2 regions of the Variovorax sp. GW458-11-26-14-LB1 genome follow, and region 1 is predicted to be linked to the other one. Evidence: riboswitches for the same ligand, from Rfam matches in the RefSeq annotation. Region 1 holds a riboswitch; the other holds the start of a gene.
What was found. A riboswitch is a leader RNA that binds a small molecule or an ion and turns the genes downstream of it on or off. The one in region 1 is predicted to bind thiamine pyrophosphate.
Positions count from the first base shown of each region.

Region 2: another riboswitch for thiamine pyrophosphate. It lies ahead of AC07YS_RS03810 (purine-cytosine permease family protein); the one in region 1 lies ahead of thiC (phosphomethylpyrimidine synthase ThiC).

Region 1 is NZ_JBWKYW010000002.1:287,805-291,131, reverse strand. It holds gene AC07YS_RS02715 (hypothetical protein) at 107-517, opposite strand; gene AC07YS_RS02710 (YchJ family protein) at 696-1,127, shown strand; TPP riboswitch at 1,155-1,260, shown strand; gene thiC (phosphomethylpyrimidine synthase ThiC) at 1,352-3,235, shown strand; gene AC07YS_RS02700 (HAD family hydrolase) at 3,318-3,327, shown strand, end outside.
Region 2 is NZ_JBWKYW010000003.1:212,138-215,464, reverse strand. It holds gene AC07YS_RS03825 (adenylate/guanylate cyclase domain-containing protein) at 1-193, opposite strand, end outside; gene AC07YS_RS03820 (enoyl-CoA hydratase) at 319-1,095, opposite strand; gene AC07YS_RS03815 (MarR family winged helix-turn-helix transcriptional regulator) at 1,232-1,687, shown strand; TPP riboswitch at 1,798-1,902, shown strand; gene AC07YS_RS03810 (purine-cytosine permease family protein) at 1,979-3,319, shown strand; gene thiD (bifunctional hydroxymethylpyrimidine kinase/phosphomethylpyrimidine kinase) at 3,264-3,327, opposite strand, start outside.

The DNA of each region.
Region 1 (3,327 bases):
ACAGGCCAGCGGTGATGAATGCTGCCGTCAGCAGCAATGTGATTCCAATGCGTGATCGCGTGCTCATGATGAAAGGCCACTCATGGCTGGTTGTAGACAGACAAACCTATTGCGCGTAGACCCTAAATCCCAAGTAGAGAAAAAACGCCACAACCGCCCCGACGATGGCAAGCCCAATCGACCACGGAATGTCCATGTCACTGCGCTCGCGACGCGAGACGCCATCCATACGGGTCAGCATCGTGCGTCGCTGGTCCGGCGTGTTGATGAGGAACTTGACGACGCCTGCAATGCCGCAAAGGGCAACGGCGCCCCCGATGATCATCAATCCCCAAACTTCCATATTGAACGTGATGGGAAATGCACCATCGGCGCTTGCGACAAAGGGTTCGCGTCCCCTTCGCGTGACAACGATTTGTCCGGCGCGCCATGCGTTGAACCCGTGCAGAAAGGCAAAGACGCCCAAGGAGAGGGTCGCAGCGAGCAGGAAGAACAGCTTGAGGAATCGCAAAAGCATGCTTTGGTGTTCAGCTTGAAGGAACGAAACGCCGGACGACTTTAGCGGCACAAGCCATTGGCGCAAGAGGCCCCGGCGCCTTTGGCCCCGGCAGGTCCCCGCAAAGCGGGCATGCCCGGAAGCCGCCCACACCCCACCTTCAGCCCCCGCCGCGCCAAGTGTTCCAATAGAGCCCTTCATGAGCGCCACCGACCCCACTCCCGGCCCCTGCCCCTGCGGCCGCACCGACCGTCGCGACAAGCCCATTGGCTACGCCCTGTGCTGTGGGCGCTACCTCGACGATTTCGAGAACACGCCGGCGCCCGACGCCGAATCGCTGATGCGTTCGCGCTACTCGGCCTTCGTGCTGGCCCGTGCCGACTACCTGCTCGCCACCTGGCACGCGTCGAAGCGACCGGCTTCGGTCGAGTTCGAGCCGGGCGTCAAATGGCTGGGGCTGGACATTCGCTCGCGCTCGGTGCTCGACGCCGACCACGCCGAGGTCGAGTTCGTCGCCCGCCAGCGCGGTGCGACGGGCGTGGCGTTCCGCCTGCACGAGCGCAGCCGCTTCGTGCGCGAGGACGAGCGCTGGTTCTACGTCGACGGAGACCTGCACCAGCCCCCGGGTTGACGGCGGCGGGCTTCGGCCCGCACAATCGGCCCCGCTCCGGGGTGCACGCATGTGGCGTGCTGAGATGGCAAAGCTGCCGACCCGCGAACTTGATCCGGGTCATACCGGCGTAAGAAGAGCTGCACTCCCTGACTTCGGTCCGTCACTCCCTTTTTCGGTGGCGGGCCTCCCGAGGTCCACGAGCGATTGCGGAGCACCCTTTCCCTCAACAAGGAGTGCCTCCGATGAATGCCCCCGACAAATTCACCTCGCTGCTGTCGCTGACGCGCGAACCCTTTCCCGCCTCGCACAAGTGCGTCATTCCGGGCAGCCGGCCCGACCTGTTCGTGCCCGTGCGCGACGTGGCGCTGACCAACGGCGAAACCGTCTCCCTGTACGACACCTCGGGCCCCTACACCGACCCGAAGGTCGAGATCGACGTGCGCCGCGGCCTGCCCGACGTGCGCAGCGCCTGGGTCATCGAGCGCGGCGACACCGAAAGCTATGAAGGCCGCACGCACCACGCGCTGGACGACGGCGCGAAGAACGAAGACCGCGACGCGCAGCGCCTGGCCGAACTGCGCGCCGGTGCCTCGGCGCTGCAGCGCACGCCGCGCCGCGCGAAGTCGGGCGCCAACGTCACGCAGATGCACTACGCGCGCCGCGGCATCGTCACGCCCGAGATGGAGTACGTGGCCCTGCGCGAGAACGGCAAGCGCGAGTGGATGGCCGAGTACCTGGCCAACGAGGAGCGCGCCAGGCGCGTGGCGGGCAACCCGATGGGCGCGAGCATTCCGCGCATCATCACGCCCGAGTTCGTGCGCGACGAAGTGGCCCGTGGCCGCGCGATCATTCCCGCGAACATCAACCACCCCGAGGTCGAGCCGATGGCCATCGGGCGCAACTTCAAGGTGAAGATCAATGCCAACATCGGCAACTCGGCCGTCACCTCGAGCATCGAGGAAGAGGTCGAGAAGCTGGTGTGGGCCATCCGCTGGGGCGCCGACAACGTGATGGACCTGTCGACCGGCAAGAACATCCACACCACGCGCGACTGGATCGTGCGCAACTCGCCGGTGCCCATCGGCACGGTGCCGATCTACCAGGCGCTCGAAAAGGTGGGCGGCGTGGCCGAAGACCTCACCTGGGAGATCTACCGCGACACGCTCATCGAGCAGGCGGAGCAGGGCGTCGATTACTTCACCATCCACGCGGGCCTGCGCCTGCCGTTCATCCACCTCACGGCGGACCGCATGACGGGCATCGTGTCGCGTGGCGGCTCGATCATGGCCAAGTGGTGCATCGCGCACCACAAGGAGAGCTTCCTCTACACGCACTTCGAGGACATCTGCGACATCATGAAGGCCTACGACGTGAGCTTCTCGCTCGGCGACGGCCTGCGCCCCGGCTCTGGCGCCGATGCGAATGACGAAGCGCAGTTTGCCGAGCTGCGCACGCTGGGCGAGCTCACGCAGATCGCCTGGAAGCACGACGTGCAGACCATGATCGAAGGCCCGGGCCACGTGCCGATGCACATGATCCAGGCCAACATGGACGAGCAGATCAAGCACTGCCACGAAGCGCCGTTCTACACGCTCGGCCCGCTGACCATCGACATCGCGCCGGGCTACGACCACATCTCCAGCGCCATCGGCGCCGCGATGATCGGCTGGGCCGGCACGGCGATGCTCTGCTACGTGACGCCCAAGGAGCACCTGGGCCTGCCCGACCGCGACGACGTGAAGCAGGGGATCATTGCCTACAAGATCGCCGCACACGCGGCCGACGTGGCCAAGGGCCACCCGGGTGCGCGTTCGCGCGACGACGCGCTGAGCAAGGCGCGCTTCGAGTTCCGCTGGCAAGACCAGTTCAACCTGGGCCTGGACCCCGACACGGCGCGCGAATTCCACGACGAGACGCTGCCGAAAGACTCGAGCAAGGTGGCGCACTTCTGTTCGATGTGCGGCCCCAAGTTCTGCTCGATGAAGATCACGCAGGAGGTGCGTGAGTACGCGGCCAAGAAGGGCGTGGCCGAGGCGGCTGCCATGGCCGAGGGCATGGAAGAGAAGTCGAAAGAATTCATGGCCGGCGGCGGCGAGATCTACATCCCGATCCGGCCAGTGGCCTGAGATGGCCCGATAGCCTGAGTCTGCCCGTGCGGAAAGGGGGCGTTGCTACCATGGAGCCAGACCCCTGAACTTCAGCCTCGCAATGACCCCTT
Region 2 (3,327 bases), on a different contig from region 1:
CCTTGTGCGCCGACTCGCCCACCTTCGACACCAGCTTCTCCGCCCCCCAATAGCCGAAGGCCACCAGCAGCAACGACTGCAGCAGCGCGACCGCGCAGATGATGGTGCCGACGTCGACCCGGAAGCGCCGCAGCCGCGCGTGGGGTGCGGGCGATGAGGCCGGTGGTTCCGGGTGCTTGCGGTCGTCTGTCATGTGCGGGGAGCCTCCAGGGCATTCGAAGGCGCCCTCGTGGCGGAGATTCTCACCCGGGCCGGGGGCCCGCGGACCGGCGCATCACGGGTCGGCCGACATCTGGACGATGACCGGCCCGCTTGCCGCTACGCCGCAGTCTTTGAGAAGTCAGGGGCCCGCTTCTCAGCGAACGCCGTGAAGGCTTCGCGCGCTTCGGGACTCTGGAGGCGCTCCACGAACTGCGCGCCTTCGAGGTCCATCTGGGCTGCAACGGCCGCGCCCTGCTTCATCAGGCCCTTCGTCAGCTTCAACGAGCCCGCGGCACGGCTGGCGAGCAGCTCGGCAACCTTCTGCGCCTCGCCGTGCAGGTCCGACACAGGAACGACCCGGTTCGCGATGCCCCAGGCCAAGGCCTGCGCAGCGGACACCGGCAGGCCCAGCGCAAACATCTCGTAGGCACGAACGTGGCCGATGCGGGCAGGCAGCAGCAGGCTCGACGCCGCTTCGGGAACCAGCGCCAGGTTGACGAACGGCGTGGACAGCAGCGCATCCTCAGCCAGCACGACGAAGTCGCAGTGCAACAGCAAGGTGGTCCCCACGCCGACTGCGCGTCCGTTGACCGCCGCAATCACCGGTCGCGTTGAACTCGCCAACGCACGCAGGAAGCGGGCGACATGGCGCTCTTCGTTGCCGGCCTTCCCGGCAGCCACGGCAGCAAATTCGCCCAGGTCGTTGCCCGAGGTGAACATGCCACCTTCGCCTCGCATCACGATGGCCCGGACGGACGGGTCGCTCTCGGCACCTGCGATGGCATCGGCCAGACGGCCATACATCGCATTGGTCAGTGCATTCATCTTCTCCGGCCTGGCCAGCGTGAGGGTCAGGACACCCTGGGTGGATTCGACGGTCACGTATTCGGTCATAGGTTCTCCTGGTTGCCCTCTCGCACCGTGCGAGAGGGATGGCATTTAATTCGCATACGAAGTATATGCTTCGCGTGCGAAATAAATACGGATAAGATGTAACCTGCAGCGCCTTCGCCCAGGCCACAGGAATCCGATGAAAGCTCAAAAAAAATACAGGCTGGTGTTTCTTCTGAACGTCGCTCAGCGGGCGGTGCAGCGCTGGAAAGAAACCCGCGGCGACGCCCTACCCGCGCTGTCGGCAGCCCAGGCCGGCACGATGTTTTTCCTGTCGACCAACGATGGCGCCCTGACGGGAGAAGTCGCGCAGGCACTGAACATCGGTGCACCGGCCATGTCCGGCCTTGCCGCCCGGCTCGAAAAAGCCGGCTACCTGACCCGCGCGCAAGACCCGAACGACGGGCGCGCATTCCGCCTGTACCAGACCGAGGAAGGACGGCTTGCCGGACAGCGTGCAAAGGCCGGGCTCGGCGCGTTGAACGCACGGCTGACCCAGGGCTTCAGCGACGAAGAGATGGCAATCGTCGGCCGGTGGCTCGAATCGGTGGTCGAGAATTTTTCCGCCGAGGGCGCGGGAAAGCACGAGGAATAGGCCCTCGGCCCCGGCACGCCATCGGTGCGGCGGGTGCAAGGCCCGCTGTGGCCGGATTCTTCCGTGCGCAGGAACTTTTCGGTGCGTCTGCGACACACGCGCCTAAAATGACATTTCGCTAGGGGTGCTGCACCGGTTTCGACCGGTGTGGCTGAGAAAGTCCCTTTGAACCTGACTGAGGTAATCCTCGCGCAGGGAAGCTGGTCCGGTGGCCTGTCGCGTTGTCTCGCGTGACGGCCGCGCCACTGGAGCCTCGCCCACCTGCCAAACCTTTTGCACTGGAGCAAACGGATGGCACACAACGACAACGACAGTTCCGCTTCGTCCGGCAACGAAGCGCTCACGCCCCTGCCCGCCTCCCGGCGCGTCTTCGGCTGGCACGACCACGCCTCGCTGTGGTTCAGCCTCGGCGTCGGGCTGCTGGTGATGCAGATCGGCGCCTACCTGGTGCCGGCCGTGGGCACACGCGACGCGGCGCTGGCCATCGTGCTGGGCTCGCTGCTCGGCGCCGGGCTGCTGGCCTGGACCGCGCGGCTGGGCTGCGAAACCGGGCTGGCCAGCGCCGGCCTGATGCACGCCACCTACGGCAGCGCCTTCGCGCGGCTGCCGGTGCTGCTCAACATCGTGCAGCTGGTGGGCTGGACCACCTTCGAACTCGTGATCATGCGCGAGGGCACACAGGCGATCGGGCAGCAGGCCTTCGGCGCCGCGCTGGGCACGGCCTGGGGCGGCGTGCTGACGACGCTGCTGTGGGGCGCGGTGCTGCTGGCGCTGCTGGCCGGCTCGATGGTGAAGCTGGTGCGCCGCTTCGTGAGCCGCTTCGGCCTGCCGCTGGTGGTGCTGTCGCTGCTGTGGCTCAGCTGGCAGTTCGCCACGCAGCTTCACGCCAAGGGCCTGGACGCCTTCTGGGCGCGGCCGGGCAACGGCAGCATGGGCATGTTCAGCGCGCTCGACCTGGTGATTGCGATGCCGGTGTCGTGGCTGCCGCTGGTGGCCGACTACGCGCGCCACGGCAAGCGCAGCGCCGCGGGCGGCCTGGGCAGCGCGTTCAGCGGCACCTGGATCGGCTACGCGCTCGCCAACATCTGGTGCTATGCGCTGGGCGTGATGGTGGTGAGCGTGGCCGAGCCGGGCACCAGCCTCGTCATGGCGCTGCTGCTGGCGCAGGGCGGCCTGGTGGCGCTGGGGCTGATCCTCATCGACGAACTCGACAACGCCTATGGCGACGTGTACTCGGGCTCGGTCTCCACGCACAGCCTGCTGCCCCGCTGGAGCGTGAAGCGCTGGGGCCTGCTGCTGGCGGTGCTGTGCATCGGCCTGGCGCTGGTGCTGCCGATGCACACGCTCGAACCTTTCCTGCTGCTGCTGAGCTCGGTGTTCGTGCCGCTGTACGGCGTGATCCTCGGGCGGCTCGGCAGCGGCCACGCCGTGTCGGCCAGCGGCACGCGCACCATCGACTGGGGCGCGGCGCTGATCTGGCTCGCGGGCATCGCGGCCTACCACGCGCTCGCCAAATGGGCGCCGCAGTTCGGCTCGGCGTTGCCGACGCTGGCGGCGACCTTCGTGCTGGCCTGGCTCAGCCGCCCGACAGCGGCACGCGGTGGGTCGGCACTGGCGCAAAGCCGTGGTTGAGCGGACCG